DNA from 2 places in the Exiguobacterium sp. s149 genome. Region 1 is predicted to be linked to the other one. Evidence: predicted binding sites of a transcription regulator. Region 1 holds the regulator's gene; the other holds the start of a gene.
What was found. The regulator LexA, encoded in region 1, represses DNA repair genes until DNA is damaged. The targets are predictions, from matches to a motif close to CGAACATATGTTCG.
Positions count from the first base shown of each region.

Region 1 (11,921 bases):
CTTTTGGAATGAAATCGACTGTAAATAGTCGAAGATGATCGCCGACACATGCAAGACTAAATAAACGACGAGCAGTGTGACGACCCAGTTCGTCGGATAGACGCCTGGCGTCACAAACTCATCAATAAAGACCTTGATTAAAAATGGTCCCGCGAGCTTCGCACCGGTGGCGAGCAACAAGAACACGAAAGCGAGGCTGAGTGGGCGTGAGTAACGATTCGTATATGCCAATAGACGTTTGATGACCGCCCATTCCTGAACGTCATGCTTCATGGTGGCCACCTCCTTCTACGATTGCTTCGAGCTGTTGACGATCATACGTATCTTTATACCATCCCGGTTCGCGAATCAAGTCCTGATGCCGGCCCCGTTGGATGATACGACCGTCTTCGAGAACGAGAATCTCGTCGGCGTGCTCGACCGCAGACAGTCGGTGCGCGACAATCAACCGAGATTGATCGGGATTCCCGGCCCGGAAATGCTCGATGATCGCTTCTTCCGTCTTCGCATCGACGGCGGAGAGAGCATCGTCTAGAATCAATACGTCTGCCTCGATCATGAGGGCACGTGCAATCGAGATGCGTTGTTTTTGGCCGCCCGATAGCGTCACGCCCCGTTCGCCTACAAGCGTGGCATAACCTTCTGGTAACCGCATGATGTCATCATGCACTTCGGCGATTTTAGCTACTTCCATAATCTCGTCAAGTTTTGCTTCCGGTTTTCCGAACGCGATATTGTTTGCAATCGAGTCGCTGAACAAGAAATGGTCTTGCGGGACGACGGCGACTTTGTCGAGCAGGAGTGACTTTTTCACCTGTCGGATATTGATGCCCCCGATTTTAATCGTGCCGTCATGGACGTCATACTCCCGCGTCAACAATCGAACGATTGTCGTTTTACCGGAACCGGTCCGCCCGACGATACCGAGCGTGCGGCCGCGTTCGATTCGGAACGTGACGTCCTGCAGGACAGGCGTCTCATCATAGCGGAAGACATGAATGTCCGCCTCAATCTCCGAATGGGCAAGTTTCGCCGCCGCCATCGGGTCATCTTGAATCTCAGGTTTGACGGCGAGCATTCGCTCGATTCGGTCATAAGACGCACGACCGCGTTCGACGATATTGAACAGCCAGCCGAACGCGAGCATCGGCCAAGTGAGCAAACTGAGATACGCCGTGAAACTGACGATTTGACCGATTGTCAGCTCGCCTTGTTCAATCAAATAGGCCCCATAGCCAATCGATAAGATATATGAGAGGCCGACGATTCCGAAGATGGTCGGGTCGTATAGGGCATCGATTTTGGCGACGCGGACGTTCTTCGCCATGACTTCGTCGGATAACTTCTCGAACGAGTCGACGTCGCGGCCGACTTCCCCGGCCGATTTCAATACCCGGACACCGCTGACGCTCTCTTGGACTTTATCATTCAGTTCGGAGAATGCCGCCTGAGCGACCCCGAACCGATTATGTAATAGTTTCCCGTATCGTGTCGTTAACGCGACCATGATCGGCAGCGGCAACAGCGCTACGACCGTCAACTTCCAACTAATCGTCGTCACCATCGTGATGATGACGAACGTCCCCATAGTAATGCTGTCGACGAGTGTCAAAATCCCCGCACCCGCCGTCGTCGAGACGGCTTGGACATCGTTCGTCGCATGGGCCATCAAATCCCCGACCCGCGACTTCTTATAAAAGCGTTGATCTAAATCGGTGAAATGGCGATAGAGCTGACTCCGCAACATCCGACCGAGCCGAATCGAAGCCCCAAAGATAAAGTACCGCCAGAAGAAGCGGGCCACATAGTTTCCGATGCCGACGGCCGCGAGCCCGCCGAGCAACATCCACAATAAATCTGTTTCGAGCGATTCTCGGTTGATCTCATCGACGATTCGGCCGATGATGCGTGGCGGCACGAGTTCGAGCGCCGCAACGAACATGAGTAGGACGATACCGAGCGCATACGTCCGCCATTCGAGCTTGAAGAACCAAGCTAATTGTTTGAATACACGAATCTGAAACACCCCCTATGTTGTCTTGAATTCAGACTATTCTTTTAGATTAGCGAAAGTTTGTTCGATTGTCTAACAAAAAATGGATACAAAAAGCACTTTGCGGGCGCAAAGTGCTTCGGTCGATCCGGTTTATTTCTTTTCGTTCTTCATTTGAACGTTCATGGCGCGCATCACTTGGTTGACTTTCTTCTGTGACGGCTTTTGACCCATTTGCATCATCAATGTACGAATCATATCTTCGTTGATCGGTGGGTTCTGTTCGAGGTAGTTCATCATGTATTTACGAGCGATAAAGAAACCGATCGCAATACCCCCGATTAGTGCTGCCACGATCAGAAGAATCCAGAATAATGTACTCAAGGCTTAACCTCCTCTACCATATGAAACATCGTTTTTTACTATACACTATATTACGCTAATTCGCTAGTCGTCTGTAAAAAAAGTGGTGACCCAAAACTCCGGGCCACCACTGATAGTAAGCGATTAAAGTGATTTGACAGCAGCGACGACGTTGTCGACCGACATGCCATATTCTTTCATGAGGAGATCCCCAGGGGCAGAGGCACCGAACTTGTCGATTCCTAGTACTTTACCGCCGAATCCGACGTATTTGTACCAGCCGAGTGTCGCACCCGCTTCAAGCGAGACACGCTTCGTGATTGACGAAGGAAGGACCGACTCTTTGTATTCTGCTGACTGTGCTTCGAACAATTCCCACGAAGGCATCGAGACGACAGCCGCGTTCACGCCGTCAGCCGCGAGTGCTTCGCGAGCTTCGACGAGGACGTGTACTTCAGAACCTGTACCGAGAAGGAGGACGTCCGCCTCGTTCGAGTTACCGGCGACGACGTAGCCACCTTTAGCCGCTTCTTCAATCGACGTGCCTTCGAGTTCTGGCAACGCTTGACGCGTCAAGACGAGAAGTGACGGTGATGATTTCGTCGTGATTGCTTGCTTCCAAGCCGCAATCGTCTCTTTTCCGTCAGCCGGACGGAGAACAGACAAGTTTGGCATCGCACGGAAGCTCATCAAGTGCTCGACCGGTTCGTGTGTCGGGCCGTCTTCGCCGACCGCGATTGAATCGTGTGTCAAGACGAACGTCGATGGGATTCCCATGAGGGCCGCGAGTCGTACCGCTGGACGCAAATAGTCTGAGAAGACGAAGAATGTCGCGCCGTAAGGAAGGACACCACCGTGGAGTGCCATACCGTTGACGGCAGCTGCCATTGCGAATTCACGGACGCCGAACCAGATGTTGCGGCCTGCTGGATCTTCATCGAAGTCTGCAGCACCTTTAATCATCGTGTTGTTCGAGCCTGCGAGGTCAGCCGAACCACCGAAGAGTGTCGGCACCGCTTTAGCGATTGCGTTCAGTACTTCACCGCTCGTTTGACGTGTTGCTTTCTTCGAACCGATTTCGAACGTCGGCAACTCGCTGTCCCAACCTTCTGGGAGCTCGTTGTTCACTGCACGCTCGAACTGGGCACCGAGTTCAGGGTGTGACGACTTGTAAGCCGCGACGAGTTCGTTCCAGTCCGCTTCCGCTTTGGCACCTGGCTCAACGACTTTCTCATTGAACAAGTCGTAGACTTCGGTCGGTACGTAGAAGTTTTCGCCTTCCCACTTATAGAACTGCTTCGTGAGCTCGATTTCAGCTTCGCCGAGTGGTGCACCGTGTGATGCCGATTTGCCTGACTTGTTCGGTGAACCGAAGCCGATAACCGTCTTCACTTCGATGAGGGTCGGTTTCGACGTTTCCGCTTTCGCTTCGTCGATTGCTTTCGCGATTGTATCGATGTCCGTGCCATCTTCAACGCGAATCACTTGCCAGCCGTAAGCGTTGAAACGATCTTCGACACTTTCTGAGAACGACTTGTGAAGGTCGCCATCGAGTGAGATGTCGTTTGAATCATAAAGGACGACGAGCTTTCCGAGTTTCAAGTGACCAGCGAGCGAGGCAGCTTCTGCCGACACGCCTTCCATCAAGTCACCGTCTCCGCAAATCCCGTATGTGAAGTGGTCAACCACTTTAAACTCATCACGGTTGTAAGTCGCTTCCAAATGCTTTTCAGCCATCGCCATACCGACTGCCATGGCAATCCCTTGGCCAAGCGGTCCAGTCGTCGCGTCGACACCAGGCGTGTGACGGTACTCTGGGTGTCCAGGCGTCTTCGAATTCATTTGACGGAACGATTTGAGGTCGTCGAGTGAAAGGTCGTAACCAGATAAGTGAAGAAGCGAGTACAAGAGCATCGAACCGTGTCCCGCTGAAAGAACGAACCGATCGCGGTTGAACCAGTTCGGGTTTTTCGGGTTGTGACGCATCTTATCCGTCCAAAGTGTGAACGCCATCGGAGCCGCACCCATCGGCATCCCCGGGTGACCAGAGTTCGCTTTTTGGACCGCATCAATTGAGAGCGTCCGAATCGAGTTAATCGCTAATAATTCTTTAGTAGTTGTTTCCACTAATTTCATCCTCTCTGTTGTTACAAAGTTTCTACCCGTCATATTTTAGCATACTCATTCGTGTGTCACAACTAATTAATTAGTATAACACATTGAATGGAATCGTTTACTTCCTTTCGTCCAAAATCAGTCCAATAAGTCCCCCTGATCCCCGTTCGCGTATAACAAACATGCACACCCTATATGAAATAGGATGTGCATTCGTGGTCACTCCGAGCGATGTCGTTTCTGCTCGTCTTTCAATTTTTCAGGCGTTACATCGTTCCCGTCCGGATCGACGACCTTCATCCCCATCATTTGTGATTTGAATGATTGGCGGAACGCTTGCAAATATTGTTGGCGCAGCGCTTGCTGCTCGTCCATCTCTTCTGATGACAGTCCATCTGTCTTGGCTTTGTTGGCGAGAAAATTGATTCGCTCCAACTGTTCAGGTGCTAGCATCAGGCTCGCCCCCTCTCTACTGAATTTGTTCTTCTACTGTACAAAATCAGCGAGCAGGATTCAAGTTTCTGGCACTGATACGTGCTCCAAATAACGACGGTTCACGGTCGCTTTCGACACCTCATAGCCAAAACCACGTAGCGTGGCGGCAATTTCAGCGAACGTCAGTCCGCGCTCGCGCAGTTGGACGATCTCTTCGATCGGGACTTCGATTCGGCTCCGACCGCCTTGATCGTGATGTTGGATGTTGCGGTGCGGGTTGAACCCGTTCGCGACCGCCCGACGCATGCCGCGTGAGATTTTCGCATTATGGATTTTACGCTGGTACTCCTCGACGACACTGACGATTTCAAGCACCATCTTCTCGGCATCCGAGAAAACGTATTCATCGGACGATTGCATCGTCAACAAGCGGACGTTATGTTTCATGAGCGTATGCAAGATGGCGATTTTCGCGTTCCCTCGTCCGAGGCGGCTGTCATCGCTGACGAGCACGGCATCGAGATTAGACGTCGAGACGTGCTCCAACAAATCGAGCAACCCCGTCCGATTGACCTCATACCCACTCTCTTGCTCACTGATCACATCGACGATTTCGGCGTCAAGACGTTTCGCCATCCGCGTCAGTTCGTCCGCTTGGCGACCGAGTGACGTCTCTTGCGTGGACTTGTTCGTCGACACGCGACAATAAATGACGACTCGCATCCCGTCACTTCCTTTCTTTCCATTCGCCCTCTACGATACACAGGTTCGGGGGCTGTTCGCAATCAGAAAAGATTATTCGGCGGCGAACCACGTCGTCTTGTCGTCTTCTTTCTCAGCGCGTTCGGCGAGAAGCTGTGCCTCGAGCGACTCGGCCTCCGTCAAGGCGACTTCTTCTTCGACGCTATGCTCGATCACCGGTTCGGTCGCGACGACATCGACGTCGTGGCGCATCTCCCCGACCATATAAAACGCGAACATTCCAAGTGCCAACATGCCGACTAAAATGATTCCATTGATTGTGTCTCTCATAACGATTACCTCCTGGGAATAAGAATACACGTTCTCGAGAACGTCTGTTCGTTTATCTGTTCTCATCATAAAACAAGAACTTCTGTTCGGTCAAGTAGAAAAAAACGAACGAATGTTTGTGCGCTCATGTGTTCTTGTGTTAAACTAAACCCATAAAGAATAGGATGCGTTCGCAGGTTATTCGACATAATCGAGGTGAAATCCATTGAAAAAAATGTCAGCAAGACAACAACAGATTCTTGATTTTATAAAAGCCGAGGTCCGGGCGAAAGGGTATCCACCTTCCGTTCGTGAAATCGGAGAGGCAGTCGGACTCGCATCGAGCTCGACCGTCCACGGCCACTTGGACCGTCTAGAGAAGCGTGGATTGATTCGACGTGACAAGACGAAGCCACGTGCCATCGAGATTTTAGATGAAGAGATGTCAGTCGTGGAAGACCATGATGCCGTCATGTACGTGCCGGTCATCGGGAAAGTCACGGCCGGTACGCCGATCACGGCGATCGAGAACGTGGAAGAGCACTTCCCGCTCCCGGCCCACGTCGTCGGTTCCGACAACGTCTACATGCTCTCTGTCTCAGGGGACTCTATGATTAACGCGGGGATCTTGGATGGGGACCGTGTCCTCGTCCGTCAACAGAACACGGCCGACAATGGAGAGATTGTCGTCGCCATGACGGATGAAGGTGAAGCGACCGTGAAGCGGATTTATAAAGAAGCTTCGAAAGTTCGCCTCCAGCCGGAGAACGACGAGCTCGAAGCGATGTATTTCGATAACGTGTCGATTTTAGGGAAGGTCATCGGTGTATACCGCACGATTCACTAATGGCTAGTGGCAAGACACATACCCGTACGAATCTCGTGGCAATCGGTGCTCTTGCGATTGCCACGCCTTTTATTGACATCGATGTTCCGACCGTGTTCCTGCTTGGCGCCCTAATCGGGACGTTCTGGCTCTCCCCGGACCTTGACTTAAAGTCGGACGCCTATTATCGATGGGGACCGCTTCGGGGCTTTTGGCTCCCTTATGTGAAGATTATGCCCCATCGGTCGTTATTCTCGCATTTTCCGCTCTTGAGCGATCTGATCCGGGTCATCTATCTCGGTTTCCCGCTCACGCTCGTGCTCACGGTCACGCCGTATGAGGAAGCTGTCAGATCGTGGCTCGACCTGAACGGGGCAGCATGCTTCTTCGGACTCGCTTTCGCGACGACGCTACATACGACGCTCGACTATGCGTCCACGTTCTTCAAACGTGCGTTTTAAGCAAATGCTTATGCCATACACCCAAAAGGGCAACCCGTCTATTAGACTGGGTTGCCCTTTTTCGAACCGTCGATTGTCTCTAAAACATTTATCAGTCGTCTCGTTTATGCAACACGAGTCGAGTTTCGGCAACTTCTCGTCCATTTACCAACAGGACGATTCGATGCGCACCCGGATAATGTCGACGCGTCGTCAAGTCTGACCAGTTGTGGACTCTGCTCGCTGCAAGTTTTGCTCCCCCAGCGACGGTTTTATTCGTAAAAAGAAACGCCTTACGACTCGCTTTCCCATTCGCTTTTATAAAGTCGATGGCGTATTCGACCCGAATATATGCAGCATCGCCTGGACGAATCGACACATCGTATTGAATCTCGCACGCCTCACCTATGCTGAGCACATTCGGATGTATAGTAATCGATGAGTTGACGGTCAAATCCGTTTCTTGCGTATAACCAAACAATGTTAACGCGTCCGGGTGTGCGGATTTAATTAACGTTCGGCACGCGTGTCTGATGACCCAGTCGGTATGGGGATGTTCGCCTTGCCATCGACGCGAGACTTCGAGCACGGCTTCCGGGTGATCTTTCGAGATATCGTTGAGATTGTTGGCGACACTTTTCCTTACATATAATGATGGGTCTTCTTTTAATAACTCTAAAACTGCCAACACGGGAGCCGGATTTTCTCTGAACATCGGTAATGACTCCGCCCACGGAAGACGAGGACGACAGCCTTCACTTGCCAATCTCCGCACATGCTCATTCGGATGCTTGGCCCATGCCATCATGCGATCCATCACTCGCGTCGAATCACGAAGCAGAAAAGCTCTGATTGCGAATTCGGAAGACGATTTCTGCGTGAAGAGTTCAAGTGCTGACATCGAGCGTTCCCAATGTTCTTCCGCCTGTCCATACACTTCTACGAAGTCGGGAAAGAATAAATATGGAAAACCGATACAATCGTCTGCAATGTTAACCAATACGTCCAAAGCTGACTCGTAATCTTCAGGTAAAAACTGGCCGAGCTTTGTCGAGATACGGCGAGTCCGCGCTTTGAGTGCTAACGCTTCCCATGACTCATCAACGATTGATGCGACAAATGCTTGTATATCAAACGATGGGTACACGGATTGAATCCGCCGCCCAAATTCTAATAAAAACCCCTCATCATACACGTCTTTTAATGGCGTTGCCATTGCTTGGCCCCCTCTATCTGCTTCGATTACGCTCATATTTTCAATAACCGCTTTTCATTATATTGATTAATTAGAATGAATGACACAAAAAGAGCTCTGAATGAGCACTTCTTGCGAAGACTCATTCAGAGCTCTGGTTTTTAAAGGGGATATCCTTTATTAGTCGACTTAGTAGAGCGTCATGTACTGATCGCGTTCCCACTCCGTCACTTGGGTGCGGAACATATCCCACTCGATTTCTTTCAACTCGAGGAAGTGCTCACCGATATGCTCGCCAAGCGATTCCATGACGACTTTGTCAGTACGGAGTACTTCGAGCGCGTCGAAGAGCGTAGCCGGAAGATCGTCAATCCCGTTAGCAACACGTTCTGGCTTGTCCATGACGTAGATGTTGCTGTCGATTGGCTTCGGTGCTGTCATATCTTTCTCAATTCCATCGAGACCTGCAGCCAATAGTGTGGCCAAAGCGAGGTACGGGTTTGCTGCCGGGTCGACCGAACGTACTTCGATTCGAGTCGAGAGACCACGGGCCGCTGGTACACGAACGAGTGGTGAACGGTTGCGCGCGCTCCATGCTACGTAGCAAGGTGCTTCATAACCAGGAACGAGACGCTTGTACGAGTTGACAGTCGGGTTACAAACAGCCGTGAATGCACGGGCATGCTCGAGAATCCCTGCCGTGAAGGCGCGAGCCGTGTCAGAGAGTTCCATTTCGCCGTTCGGATCGTAGAAGACGTTCGTGTCACCTTTGAAGAGCGACATGTTGGCGTGCATCCCTGAACCGTTGACACCGAAGAGTGGCTTCGGCATGAACGTCGCGTGAAGACCATATTTCGCTGCAATCGTCTTGACGACGAGTTTGAACGTTTGGATGTTATCAGCCGTCGTGACCGCATCTGCGTATTTGAAGTCGATCTCGTGCTGACCTGGTGCGACTTCGTGGTGTGATGCTTCGATTTCGAAGCCCATGTTTTCGAGCTCGATGACGATCTCTTTACGGCAGTTCTCGCCGAGGTCGACCGGTGCCAAGTCGAAGTAACCGCCTTGGTCGTTAAGTTCGAGTGTCGGTTGGCCGTTCAAGTCTTTCTTGAAGAGGAAGAACTCAGGCTCTGGTCCGACGTTGAATGCTGTGAAACCGAGCTTCTGCATGCGCTCGAGGTTACGCTTCAAATTGCCGCGCGGGTCACCGCTGAACGGTTTTCCGTCCGGAGTATAAATATCACAAATCAAGCGAGCGACTTTACCGCTGCCGTCTGTCCACGGGAAGACAACCCATGTGTCAAGGTCTGGATAGAGGTTCATGTCTGATTCCTCGATGCGTACGAACCCTTCGATTGAAGAGCCATCGAACATCATCTTGTTATCAAGTGCTTTGTCCAATTGGCTGATCGGAACCTCGACGTTTTTGATCGTACCGAGGATATCCGTGAATTGAAGACGAATAAAGCGTACGTCCTCTTCTTGTGCGATGCGTTTGATGTCTTCTTTCGTGAACGTTTTTCTGGCCATGGTGAAATGTCCCCTCTCACATTGTGTAATGGTTAGTGTACTGGCGTCATCGATAAAAACGTGACAGCTCACCTTGAATGAGCGACGTCTTATTGAAACGGCCAGCTTCTTGAAGCTGTGTTTTCAATAATTTGTGTAACTCTTGTTCAGAGATCTTCGGTGCTTCATCGACCGGCGCCTTTGGTGATTCCGCATCTTTGGCGTCCGTGTTGTCGAGCATATGACGAATCGCCGCCAAGTTGAAGCCTTGGTCGATAAAATCCTTGATCGTGAGTAGACGTTCGACATCATTAAAGGAATAGAGCCGTCGTTTCGATTCCGTCCGACTAGGCGAAATTAGACCCTGTTCTTCATAGTACCGAATCTGCCTACCTGTCAGCTGTGTCAAATCTTGAACGATTCCAATCGGAAACAACGGGTTGGAGCGACGAAATTGATCGGCCATCTCTTACCCCTCCTTTTCTGTCTCACACTGTGAGAATAATACATGACAACTTACCTGTCAATAGATGTTAAGAAAGTTAACATGACATTTCGGTTACAACTTCTGTGAGATATTGTCACGGTCAAATGTGACGAGCTCTTTCGTCCGTAATTGGCTCAAGGCGAGCATGAGTGCGACCTTGACGTGGGCGTACGTCAAGCCGCCTTGCACGTAGGCCGTGTAAGGGGCACGGAGCGGTCCATCGGCCGACAGTTCAATCGACGAGCCTTGAATGAACGTCCCGGCCGCCATGATAACATCATCCTCATACCCCGGCATATAGGCCGGTACCGGCAATGCATGCGCATTGACCGGTGACGCCATCTGGATGCTCTGACAGAACGCGATCATCTTGTCGCGATCGCGGAACGTCACCGATTGAATCAGGTCGGTCCGTGGCGTCGTATAGTGCGGGTCGGTCTCGAACCCAAGCAATCCGAGCAGGCTCGCCGTCAAGCGCGCCCCTTTCAACGCTTGGGCGACCGTGTGCGGCGCCATATAAAATCCTTGATACATCTCTTGGAGCGAATAGAGCGACGGACCGGCCTCGCTACCGATGCCCGGCGTCGTCATGCGGAACGAGCAACGTTCGACGAGCTCTTTCGTCCCGGCGATATAGCCGCCCGTCTTCGCCAAGCCACCACCCGGGTTCTTGATGAGCGAGCCGGCCATGAGGTCGGCCCCGACATGGGTCGGTTCAATCGTCTCGACGAACTCACCGTAGCAGTTGTCGACGAAGACGAAGACGTGCGGGTGCGCCGCTTTGATTGTCGCAATCGCTTCCCCGATCTCTTGGACCGGGATGCTGCGGCGATTGGCGTATCCTTTCGAGCGTTGGATGCCGACGAGCTTCGTCTCAGGGCGAATCCGTGCGATGACGGTCTCGACATCGATTTTGTCATCTTTCAACTCGACCGTGTCGTAGCCGACACCGAGCTCTTTGAGCGAGCCACGGCCGTCGCCCCGAATCCCAACGATCTCTTCGAGCGTATCGTACGGCTTGCCGGTGATATAGAGCAGTTCATCCCCTGGCAACAACACGCCGAACAAGGCGATCCCGATGGCGTGCGTCCCCGAAATGATTTGCGGGCGGCACAGGGCGAGGTCCGCCCCGAACACGTCGGCATAAATCGATTCGAGCGTGTCGCGCCCGATATCGTCGTAGCCGTACCCGGTCGTCGGATTGAAATGGAAATCCGACACTTTATGCTTTTTGAACGACTCGAGGACGCGGTATTGGTTAAACTCCGCCGTCGCCTCAATCGTTTCAAAATATGGTTTTACCCGCGCTTCCGCCTCGGTCACGAACGGGGCCAATTCATCATAGTACGCAATCTTTTCTTGCCACATCATTGTTTCACACCTCAAATTGTTTCAGCGTCGCATAAAGACGCGTGTCTTCTCTCATATAACCGACAAGTTCGACCGAACCGTCATCGAGGAACTTCTCCTCGAGACGATACATCGAATCTTTGGCCGGATGGTAATGCTCGAACGAGCGGACCGGCAAGATGACGTGTACTTTCGTC
Region 1 is NZ_JACSLZ010000010.1:74,823-86,743, forward strand. It holds gene KNP81_RS12730 (ABC transporter ATP-binding protein) at 1-273, opposite strand, end outside; gene KNP81_RS12735 (ABC transporter transmembrane domain-containing protein) at 263-2,017, opposite strand; gene KNP81_RS12740 (YneF family protein) at 2,147-2,377, opposite strand; gene tkt (transketolase) at 2,501-4,492, opposite strand; gene KNP81_RS12750 (DUF896 domain-containing protein) at 4,691-4,924, opposite strand; gene KNP81_RS12755 (YneB family resolvase-like protein) at 4,985-5,629, opposite strand; gene KNP81_RS12760 (hypothetical protein) at 5,702-5,938, opposite strand; gene lexA (transcriptional repressor LexA) at 6,144-6,764, shown strand; gene KNP81_RS12770 (metal-binding protein) at 6,764-7,204, shown strand; gene KNP81_RS12775 (DNA alkylation repair protein) at 7,296-8,399, opposite strand; gene glnA (type I glutamate--ammonia ligase) at 8,568-9,908, opposite strand; gene KNP81_RS12785 (MerR family transcriptional regulator) at 9,955-10,353, opposite strand; gene KNP81_RS12790 (methionine gamma-lyase family protein) at 10,447-11,742, opposite strand; gene hflX (GTPase HflX) at 11,750-11,921, opposite strand, start outside.

Region 2 (11,921 bases), on a different contig from region 1:
TGTCACTTCCGCAATAACTGCCCGACAAAAAAACTGACCTGCCTGTATGAGGCAAGTCAGTCATCGTTTCGGTGTATCCAAATAGCGTTCAAAATGCCGCTCCAACCAGTCCTGGAAGAACGACATGAATGTACAGATGCCCCAATAAATCAAGGCGACGACCAAGTAGACGGTCATATAATCGAATTCCCGGCCCCCGACGATTTTCGCCTTGTTGAAAATTTCCGGAACGGTGATCATGGCGGCGAGCGAACTCGCTTTAATCAAATCGAGGAACACGTTCGAAAGCGGGGGGAGGGCAATCCGAGTCGCCTGCGGCAAGATGACCCCTTTTAGCGTCAGCCACTTGTTCATCCCGAGCGAGCGGGCCGCCTCGACCTGTCCCGGATCAACGGCACGGATCGCAGCCCGGACGATTTCCGCGATATAGGCCGCCGAGTTCAGACTAAACCCGATGATTGCCGCCGTCAGCGCTGCGAACTCGATGCCGATGAATGGAAACCCTGAGTATAAGATGAACAGGATAATCAAAATCGGTACACCCCGCATGAACGAGATATAGAACGTCGATGGGAACCGAAGCAACCGGGACGGTGACAGTTTCCCAAGGGCGAGCACGAGACCGAGCAACAAGCCGAAGAACATGCTGACAAATGAGATCCAAAGCGTGTTCGGCAAGCCGCCTAGCAGATAAGGGAATGAGCGCACAGCCAAGTCGACGTCAAAAATCGCTTCCCATTTCACACCTTCGAACATGAGCGCTTAGTCCAATTCGACGATGGTCGCGTCGACGTCCGGTTCGACCGAGACGTCGGCACCGTTATAGAACGTTTCCGACAACTCTTTCACCGTGCCGTCTTCAAGCATCTCCGTAAGGACGCGGTCGATGTTCTCTTGAAGCTCTGTATTCTCCTTATCCATCAAGAACGCAACTTCCTGTGGGTTATAGGCGATATCCGGGTGGATCGTGATGTCGAACTCCGGGAAGAAGGCGAGGGCGAGCGTCTGGAGATAGTAGTCGTTCAAGATGACGTCGGTCCGTCCTGTCGAGACGTCACGGAGGTACTGGTCGTTCGTGGCGTTGTCATAGATGACTTCCTCCGCCCCGTATTGACGTGCTACGTCCATGAAGACGGTTGTCGCTTCTCCGGCGGCCTTTTTGCCTTTCAAGTCCTCAAGTGACTCGATGCCAGACAGGTCGCTCTTGCGAACGATGGCCGTCCCGTACGTGTACTTGTATGGCGTCGAGAAGGCGAACTTCTCTTTACGGTCGTCTGTGACCGAGATATCGTTTGCGGCGACGTCAACTTGTCCGTTTTGAACGCTAGTCAACATGTTGTCGAACGCCATCTCTTTGAATTGGACCTCGAGGTCAAGGCGTTTCCCGATCTCTTTCATGAGCTCGACGTCAAACCCAGTCAATGTATCGCTATCTTCTTCACGGAACGAGGCCGGATAGAGCGTACCGGCCGTACCGACCGTGAGCGTACCGTCTTTTTTGATTTCGTCCCAGCGCGAAGTTTCGGCCTGATCGGTGCTAGAATCACCACACGCCGCGAGCGGGACAGCCAGTAATAGGGATGATGCCAAACCTTTAGTCATACGTTTCATTCAAGTTCCTCCTTAAGTTATCATCTGTCTAAAAATAGCATGACATCCGCTTACAGGCAACTCCTAAGAGCGGATGAACAGCGTTAAAGTTATTTTTGAAACATAAATCCATAAAGCGCTAACATGTTGATGAATGAAGGATTCAATCGAATGACACAGTTTAGTAATTATGATGAAACAGATCAATGGATGTCGGTTTGAACAATACGGTTTAAGTAAAAATATCATCGTGTTGATCAGCCGACTCCGACGCATGTGAATTTTAATAATTCATGTATGATAGATAGTAAAGGCTTATTCGTAACATATTAAAATGAGGAGAGCGGGGGGCAAATGGAAAAATGGGAGAGATGGACAGTCAATCCAGAGATACCGGCCAAACTATATCTGCAGGCTCTAATTGATGATAAAGACGGATTAAGACTCGTGTTTATGGATACGCATGAGAACACGTATACATTCTTGTTTGACGGACTAGTGCTGTCGTATCGACATACAGACGAAGGAACGCTTATTAGAACGCTAGAACATTTATACAAACATTATGACACTGATTTTTTTAGCAATTGGACACTCTTTCAAGTGACCGATTCCAGCTATTTAAAATGGCTAGCTGAAGAATCAACAAACATTTACGAAGCGGTTTATAATATTCAGCATTACGTTTTCTTGACATCATACGATGTAATTGAAGTGTTGTCGACAAATCCACCGACTCTGATTTTATGACGGTCACTGTATGGCTAGTCTGGTGAGACCATTTGGTTTTGGGATGGAGCGGTCATTACATATGAAGGGAGAAAGATGCAATGGAAGAAGAACCGAACATCTCGATCAAAGCGTTAGATGAGTATTCCATCAGCGTCGTAAACGAAGCCAATAATGCGTTTCCAGTCATCGGGAAAATCATCCCGAGCTTTTGTGACGGGGTTTGGATGTATGAGGAACAGTTATATGAGAAAGCCCATGAGACGAGCTTCCCGGACGATTCACTAGACTGGCATGAATACATCAACAGTGAGGACAAACAAGTATTCTTGGCATTCGACGAGACGACATGTATTGGACAAATCCGTGTGGTGAAAGACTGGAACCGTTTTGCTTATATCGAGAACATCGCGATCCGTGGCAGCTATCGCAACAGCGGGCTTGGGCATTTGCTGATGCAAGTTGCAGAGACGTGGGCAAAAAAACAGTCGTTGCTTGGATTGTCACTCGAAGCGCAGAACGATAACGTGATCGCGTGTCGATTTTATGCGAAAGAAGGGTTCGCGCTCGGCGGTGTCGATACTCTCAAACACACCGGCAATCCGAACATCGACATGACGTTGTATTGGTACAAGATTTTCTGATTTTTTTCGAGAGGAGAGATGTCACATCTGACATCGATTTTCTCTGTTTTTCTTCTAGTTAACATAACATATATTATCGGAAGAGAGGAAGCCCAAAAGCTTCTTCTCTTTTCTACTTAAATTCAATTAACACAAAAAAGTTTTCAAAAATTAATCATTCATTCATTAATAGCCGATTGTAAAATTAAGCTAGACAATTGAAAAAGCCATTCGTGGTACACTCACAATGTATTTTCCGACCAAAGAAAAACATAGGAGTGATCACGAATGACCTACACCCATCTTACCACGGATGAACTGGTGATGATAGAATCCTACCACCGCCAAAATATACCTGTAGCGATCATTGCTAAGTTGATGAACCGTTCCAGGCAGCCAATCTACAACGTCATCAATTTCCTGAAATCAGGACATACAGCGCTCGACTTCTACACGCAATACAAGAAAAATAAGAAACGCTGCGGCCGGCGGAAGATTGTCCTGCCGAAGAAACAAGTGGCCTATGTTCAAGACAAGGTGGCGCAGGGCTGGACGCCGGATGTCATTGTCGGCCGGGCAGAAACGGCCATCGATTGTTCCGCGCGCACCATCTATCGCATGTTCAAAAATCAGGTCTTTGACGCCGCCACGCTGCCGATGAAAGGAAAACGGAAACCCAATGGACACCAGGAACGCCGGGGAAAACAGGCGTTCAAACGCCATATTTCCGAACGGGAAGCCGACAACCCGTCGTTCAAAAAAGAGTTCGGGCATATCGAAGGCGACACCATTGTGGGTGCCCGCCACAAAAGTGCGGTGATCACGCTGGTCGAACGGCTGACGAAAGTCATCATCGCCCTGAAGCCTGCAGGACGCAAGGCTTGCGATATTGAAACTGCGTTGAACCAGTGGTTCCAAGGGGTCCCGAGAAATCTGTTCAAATCCATCACGTTTGATTGCGGCAAGGAATTCTCCAATTGGAAACCGTTGTGCAACCGGCACGACGTCTCGATTTACTTTGCGGATCCCGGCACGCCTTCTCAGCGCGCCTTGAATGAAAACTCCAACGGGCTCCTGCGGAAAGACGGCTTGGCAAAGGAAATGGACTTCAACCAGGTGGATCAAACATTCATTTCGTCGGTGGCCGACAAGCGGAATAACATCCCAAGAAAGTCACTGAATTACCGCACACCGTTGGAGGCATTTTTGAGTCACCTGAATGGAGTCGATCTGTCTAGCTTAAATTGACAAACGGAACCTCCAATATGTTTTAGATTCTTTCGTTATTTATAAAAAGATGGTATTTATAAAAGTCAAAGTCTTCTTTTTTATTATAGCAGTCTAGTTTAGATGCGAAAAAACTATATTTATCCGCCCTTTTTATTTCTGAAAAAGTCGAGGAACGACACTACGTTTCGTGACGCAGACTTCGAACAACCGCCAGGGCGTTAGTCTATCGATTGTTCGACGTGAATGATTGCCTCGAACGGCACATGGATGATCCCTTCCCTTTGATTGGCCAGCTCGACGGTCCGCTCCATGTAGTTCGTCCGGTGCACGAATCCTCTGAATCGTTTCATCTCCCGCTTCTCCACATATTTTACCTCTACCAAATCTCCGCTGAAGATCGCGTCGTTCAGCACATTCTCATAGACCGATAGGACCTGTTCATCGATATCTGGCATCTCAATTTTTTGAATCTCTTTATAGTATTTCGTCAGTAGCGCCTTGTGCTCGGGCATGAGGAATGGGATCCATTTCAATTCGCCCCGATCGCGATACATCGTCATAATAATTACCCCTCTCAATAAAACGAACGTTTGTTCTTATTTTATACCCGATTTGTCCCGTTTGAACAGCCTTTTTCGTGATTGGTAATCCGTGCGTCCTGTTTCCGTACTCTAGCTCGCTGGTCTTCGGTGCAAGGGACGTCAAAAAAATGACGCGCCCTCAGGCCGTCTTCCTTCGCTTTAGGCTCAAAGCGAGGCTTTTCGCTCGTTGGCTCCGGAAGCCTGTCCCTCCGTTTGCTCTACGCATTTTTTTGAGGCTCTCCCTGCGGTCGCCCTTGCACCGTCTCCCGACGCTCGCTTCGTTCCCGTCAACAGGACGCACAACGGTGTTCGTTCTGAGCTCGGCTTATCCGAAAGGGGACAAACCATCATGGAACTTACATCCATCATCGAGGTCATTCGTATCAAACAAGAGATTCGCGAGGAGATGGTCGCTCTCGAGCACGCCATCATCCAATCACCGGACAGTGCCCGACAAATCGGTTCCTCGTTCATCGGGGACGACGACCGTGAAGTGTTCCTCGTCATCATGCTCAACACAAAGAACCGGGTCATCGGCGTCCACCGGGCACACGTCGGGAGCGTCAACTCGAGTGTCGTCCACCCACGGGAGGTCTTCAAATGCGCCATCTTGAACAACGCCTCGTGCCTCATCGTCTGTCATCAGCACCCGAGCGGGGACCCGACGCCGAGCCGGGAGGACATCCTCGTCTCCGAACGGTTACATGAGGCGGGGGACCTCATCGGCATCCCGGTGCTCGACCATCTCATCCTCGGAGCGGACGAGTCGTACGTCAGCATGAAACAGCGAGGTTACATGGGTTGAACGGAATGGAGTGGGGCCGGGGGACCGGTCCCGGTCCGTCCGGGAAGGGCAAGGACGAAAAACGTACGTTTTTCTTTGACGGGATGGGCGACTCGCGTTGCTCTCGCCTGGATCCGTGGGGCGGGATCCGGGAAAAGGTCCGTTTTCGTATAACGAAAACGAGATGGTTCGTGTGTGAAAATTGGACGTTGTTTTGGTCTGTCTCATAAGAAGATTGTTTGATGAAATGGTAGAAGTGACAACATAGTTTGTTTATTGAAAATGACCATGATTTCTAAACAAGCCCTAGGGCTTGTTTGAAACAACACCAGGGCTTACGTGAAATAAGCCGAGATGTTGATTGCGTGGATGCGAGGTATCATGAGGCTATCAACAGGAGAGGATGATTCAGATGGACAGCTACCAACTAGATCAACAGACGATGGACGAGATGACGGAGGTATTGCTTCGACGCCTTCCGGACCGGCTCCAAGAAGATTTTGACGACTTAAAACTTGTGAGCATGGATCTTCTTTGTGATGTGAAGGAAGGAGAACGCTTGACCCACCTCACCGTCTTTTTCAATACCAATATGATTCGACGGAATCGTCGTACATAAGAACAAAAATATTTGTATACATGTATACATGTAGATTTGTATACGCGTATACATGTATACATTTTTTAAAGTCTTCATTTCTGTAGGTTCATGAACAAGGACTGAACTGGCTCTGGACGGGGAATCGTTTTAGAGAGGACCAGAAGGGGGGAGACGTGATGGACGAGCGGATACTTGATGACTATGCGTTCGATGGATTGGATCCGTTCGTCCGGACCGTGTTCTCGGAACTGATGGAACATCCCGAGTGGATGCGTGTTGTCGACAAGGAACATTGCGTCGAGAAGGTCGTCCGGTTTGATGACGGACGGAACTCGCCTTACTTCCGGGTGGTGATCTATCTGGATGCAGAAGAGCGTCCGATTAAGATCGTATATCTATATGGGACATGGGTGGTGGGGAAGGGAGACGTCAGTTTTGTGGTCTCAGAGCTCTCCAAGGGTGTATTCGAATATGAGGTGATGCATGTCCAGTGGCTCATCAAGTATCGCTTCGAGGATTGGGGCGTGTCTGAAGACGGGGCATGGGAGAAGGAATGGTAATCCGGGCTCATGCGTGAGCGTCTAACGCCTTATGGCGAAGTCGCTCATCGCACCGCTGCCCCCCTGACGGCCCGATAACAAGAGCTGCTGGCTCACCGCCGCATCTCTATGTTCCTGGCCCTTTCTAACGGGAGGCACGGAGCGTAAGGGCAACGTCAAAAGCAAGAGCGTGGGCGCGTCTAACGCCACGCGGAGTGGCATTCGAATCTAGGACAGGCCCAAATCGCGGACGCAATTCTCGACAGGATCGTACACGACTCCTATAAAATCCTGGTCGATGGCGAAACCTCAATGAGGGAACACCACGGGCTAGGGATAAGCTAAGATCTTGGCCATCGATGAGTCGATGGCCTTTTTCTTCATATTGACTCGCTCAGTCGTCCGCACTAGTGGCTCTCTGTATCCGCAATACTCAGCAGGACAAAAAACGCATCCTTCGAGTTTTTGAGGATGCGTTTGAGCAATGTGACTCTATTTGACTCGCGTTTATATTCCTACATATAAGCATACAACTGATGGTAGTTTCCAAGGTGGAGCGACGGAATGGACGTATCAGACATTGGAGCGGAAAGGATATATCATAAAATTGGTATTTTTCGAGCATATATCACAAGGTTGATGTTGTCGCGCGATTCAATAAAAACGAGTTTTTTCATCATGGATTAGCTCGTCTATATTATTAATTGTAATAATTAAAATTTATTATTTTACTAATATTTCGTTTTTGGGCATAGAATGATAGCTTCTTGCTGTCGTATGTGAATATATAAAGTATTTACCGGGCTCTTCAAAAATATAAGAAATTACATACAGTCCGTCTTGTTGATAATTGGCTTCAATTTTTTCGTGTTGGCTTTCCTCTTGGCCTTCTTTCCATATCTCGAATTCAACTTTATCCGCATCGTCTACTTTCTCGTTTCCTTGAGAAACAGTTGCTATAAGTTCAATAACTTCGTTTGCTTTTACTATTTCAGGATCTGTTTTAAATTGTACATCAATTAATTCTGGAATCACTTCAGGTCCATTATTGCTTACTGTACTTCCACAACCAGATAATACTAACAAAACAATCAACAGTGAAAAAAACCTTGCCATCTTTTTTCTCTCCTTTAAACGATTTAATATTAACATACACGAAAATGTGATGTATTGATTATTACATTAAAAGTGACCTGATCATGCAATCTTATTAGCTATCGAGCATAGACCCCATGTCACTTTTAAGGTTCAAGACTTTATAGAGCGTCGTATGCTCGATTGGTTTACTTTTCTATATAAAAAATAAAGAAATGTACATTTTATATATTAAGTTCAATTTTATATATTAAGTTCAAAAGATATTAATTGAACTTAATCCAAAAAGTTGGATCATGAAATAGATCATCTGGTGACTTCGACAACCTAGGTTTGAATTTGGACCTTCATATCCGTAAATTTATCATCGACCGTTAGACACGGCCTTAGTAACCTAAGGTTCGTCTCGACGTATATTGCCAGTTGAAGGTCATCAAAGGAGAGAAGAGTCTGTACTTCAAGATTGAATCGATTAAAGATTGTCTACCCATCCATATCGTTTTTAATATCTACATAGTGAATGTGTATGTCGCACCTGAGATTGTATTCCCCAGGCACTCGTAGGGGGGTGGGGGCACGAACGAAAGCTCATCCTAACTTTCTGAAGTTTTTCTTGCGAGTCAGTTAGCGTTTGGTCACCGAGACTTTAAAAGCTTTCGGACATAAAAATCGCCCCATAAAAATTAGATTATCAGGTCCAACTTTTACGGGGCATCTAATATTCTGTGGTCTAAATATTAAGTGATTTACTGAAGTAATTATATAGTGTTAAACAATTTCGCCTCTGAAATTCAGAAAAATTGGGATGGGTTGACTGTATTCCCTGCACTTGTAGCTGAGTACGAATAGTTTCCTCGATGGACTTCAAAGTGTAAATGAGAACCGGTCGAATTTCCGGTACTCCCCATCGCACCGATGTTCTGTCCTCGGGTCACACGTTGTCCGGCGGAAACGGACAATGAGCTCATGTGAGCATAAAGGGTAGTCCAAACTTGACCGCCTATGACATGCGTAATGATGACATGATTTCCATAAGGTCCACCCCAGCCTGCTCGAGTTACAGTTCCTGTTTGAGCAGCCATAATAGGAGTTCCTACTGGTCCAGCTGTATCTAGTGCATTATGGAAGCTGTAGCCATTGGCCCCGCCTGCTGGACCCCATCCTTGGGTTACGATACCTGAGGTTGGACGTTGAAAAACTCCGCCACTTGTTGGAGAAGCGAGTGAATCCGTAGTCTTTGAAGTGTTTACCACTTTCTCAGAGTTTGGTGATTTTTCGAGAGAGGCTTTATTCTCGCTGATTTCATTTTTTTCGGCACTTTTTGCTTCTGCAGCTTTACGCGCAGCCTCTTTGGTACGAATTTTAGCTTGTTCTTCAAGCCTTTGGGCTTCAATCTCTGCTTGAATTGATTTTTCTTGTTCTTGAAGCGTCGATTCCATTTGTTGCAAGCTTACCAATTTAGATGTGAACTGGATTTTTTCGGCCTCTAATTTTTTTATTTGAGCAGCCCGCACTTTAATTTTGCCGTTCAATTTTTTCTGACTATTCTCTAGCTCTTCTTTTTGACTAATAAGCTTATCTTTTTCAGTGTCCAATTCAGCTTTAGCAATTTGAAGCTTATTTTTTGTTGATTGATATTCTTTGAAAAGTTCTTGATCATTTTCTTGAATCGTCCCTGCGGTGATCATGCGTGAAACCAGATCACCAAAGTCTTTTGAACCAAAAATAAATTCAGCCCAGTTTATAGAAGAACCACCGTTTTTTTGCATCGTGACCATGCGTTCTTCCATCAATGTCTTTTGAGAGCTCATTTTTTTCTGGAATTCTTTAATTTGAGTTTGAATCTGAGCAATTTTCTTTTGGGTTGTCCGAATTTCAGCCTTCTTCTGGGTGACCTCATTGATAATATCCTGTAACTCGGATTCCAAGTCATTCAGTTTCTGTTCTTCGAGTGTGATATCTTGTTCACGCTGCTGAATTGACGTATTAGCTTTACGTTGCTCTGTAGAATTTTGCGCTTGCTTCTGCTGGATATTTTTTTGTTTTTCAGTCAAGTTTAAAGCGTAAGAAGGGGATGCGCTTTGAACTAACATAACACCAAGTAAAGTTGAAGCTATAATTTTTTTCATGGTAAACAATGTTGTTGCCTCCGTAACTTATCTCTATTATAAAAAATGCGTTGCTGGATAAAAGTATTCGTATCATGATTAAAACTCGAACCGGAATCATTGTATCAATATTACTTCACCATCTATATTTCTATTTCTTTTCATTTCTATGTCAGTTGTTCTTTTGAGTTTATTGTCATTCGAGTATATCAAGAGAAATACTTATAATGCCATTTTGATGAGGAAATGAATGATGACCACTGAATTTAGGACATTTTGTCTCAAATTCAGTGGTCAAATCGTTTGTTAGTATTTGTTTGGTGTTTATTTAGTAGTAACTCTTCATAAATTTATCAATTCCTTTGGCGGTTGCTTTGATCATGTTACTTCCCGACATATAGGAGCGATCTACTGAGTTAGCAATAAAGCCATATTCGATGAGAGTAGAAGGTACCGTGTTTCTTCCTACCACATAGACATCTTGTCGCTTAACGCCTCGATTTTTAAAATCTGGAACGTTCATGGCGATTTCTTGATTAATTACTTCACCTAATCTGCGGCTAGCGTTCGCATATGGATTTGTGGTGTACGCGCTAGAAGTAGGGACGAGTGCTTCATGACCTGTAGCGAAAGAAGGTGAAGAATTAATGTGGACGCTTATGAAAGCGTCAGCATCAAGCCTTTCTGATAGATTGGTCCGCTCAACAAGTGACAAGTATCTATCATTTGAGCGCGTTAGTTTCACTTCATAAAGCTCATAGTTTTTCTTTAGTTCGTCGGCCACACGATTAGCAATGTTTAGGGTGAGTACTTTTTCTTGAACTGTACCGTTTGAAGTCACTGCACCAGCATCTCCCCCACCGTGTCCAGCGTCAATTAAAATCACGTGTTTGTTAGCTGGAATCACCGGTGATTTTATAGGAGTTTTTCCGGTAAATGGTTGCACAAAACCAGATGATACGTAACCGACTTGATTGTTATATCGCACCTTGTACCAACTGGCGCTTTTCGATATGACAGAAATCGAAGTGCCTGAGGGAATTGTTGTCAAAATAGATCCGTAACGACTCGCTTGGTTACGTAAATTAAGATTTTCGATAGTAATATATGTTGGATAAGTGGATAAAGAATCCCCCGGTGCCACTTGCACTATATAATGTCGAGCAGGTGTGAATCCTGTAATACCGTTATACATAACTTTTAACCAAGAACCCGTTGTGCCCGATTTTCCTAGTACAGTCACTTCAGTAGATGCTGGAATCGTAATAAGGACCTTTGAGTTCACTAAAGACATGCTTGAGCGAATCTCGGTCGTTTGCTTACTTCGTGACTTCATAGCCGAGGGCGATATGGTTACATACTGACTTGCCACATAGCCTTGAGTCCCATTGTATGATACTTTATACCAAGGGCCTGAGGCAGCATGGTACATTAGTGGGCTGGACTTTGGGATAGTCATTAAAACGGGTGATTTGACAGATGGGCCCTTACGCAGATTTAGTGAAGTTTTAGTTTTATATATTGTGTTTATTGAACTGACTGAATTTTTAGGTATAGGTTTTGGCGTCACGTACTTCGTTGAGACATAACCGATTTTTGAATTAAATGAAACTTTAAACCAGGATTTATCTTCTCCATATACACCTATCTTCTTAATGGTTTTTCCTTTTGGAATCGTCAAAAGGACTTTGCTTTTTGAAGAGAACGAGGAACGCAAATTCAAATTTTCAGTTGTTATGAATAGAGATTCCTCTGCATGTACGACGTTTAGGACGTTAACACTAGTTAAAAGCTTAAAGGGATAGAAAAAAGAAGTTAATAAAGCCAAGGAAATTACTAAGCTTATTCGAAATTTATGTTTAGACTTCATAATAGACTCCTCATATGTAGTTTTTTTGGTTGTAAAGACCCATGAATGGTTTTTTACTATCTGTATGGTACTTATCCTTTAAATATTAGTCATTCTATGCAACGATTATTGGCTTTCGTCTATCTACAGTTAAAAGTTTTCTTGCCCTGTTTTAAAATGCACTATTATTAA
Region 2 is NZ_JACSLZ010000005.1:14,059-25,979, reverse strand. It holds gene KNP81_RS08335 (amino acid ABC transporter permease) at 61-756, opposite strand; gene KNP81_RS08330 (transporter substrate-binding domain-containing protein) at 763-1,611, opposite strand; gene KNP81_RS08325 (hypothetical protein) at 1,945-2,340, shown strand; gene KNP81_RS08320 (GNAT family N-acetyltransferase) at 2,421-2,963, shown strand; gene KNP81_RS08315 (IS30 family transposase) at 3,231-4,190, shown strand; gene KNP81_RS08310 (YolD-like family protein) at 4,391-4,732, opposite strand; gene KNP81_RS08305 (JAB domain-containing protein) at 5,103-5,558, shown strand; gene KNP81_RS08300 (hypothetical protein) at 5,950-6,156, shown strand; gene KNP81_RS08295 (hypothetical protein) at 6,315-6,698, shown strand; partial or broken gene KNP81_RS08290 (ATP-binding protein) at 6,894-7,022, shown strand; gene KNP81_RS08285 (FixH family protein) at 7,401-7,793, opposite strand; gene KNP81_RS08280 (murein hydrolase activator EnvC family protein) at 8,564-9,901, opposite strand; gene KNP81_RS08275 (N-acetylmuramoyl-L-alanine amidase) at 10,209-11,750, opposite strand.
Region 2: KNP81_RS08310 (YolD-like family protein) is a predicted target of LexA. The motif match lies at 4,756-4,769, and genes of this name have one in related genera.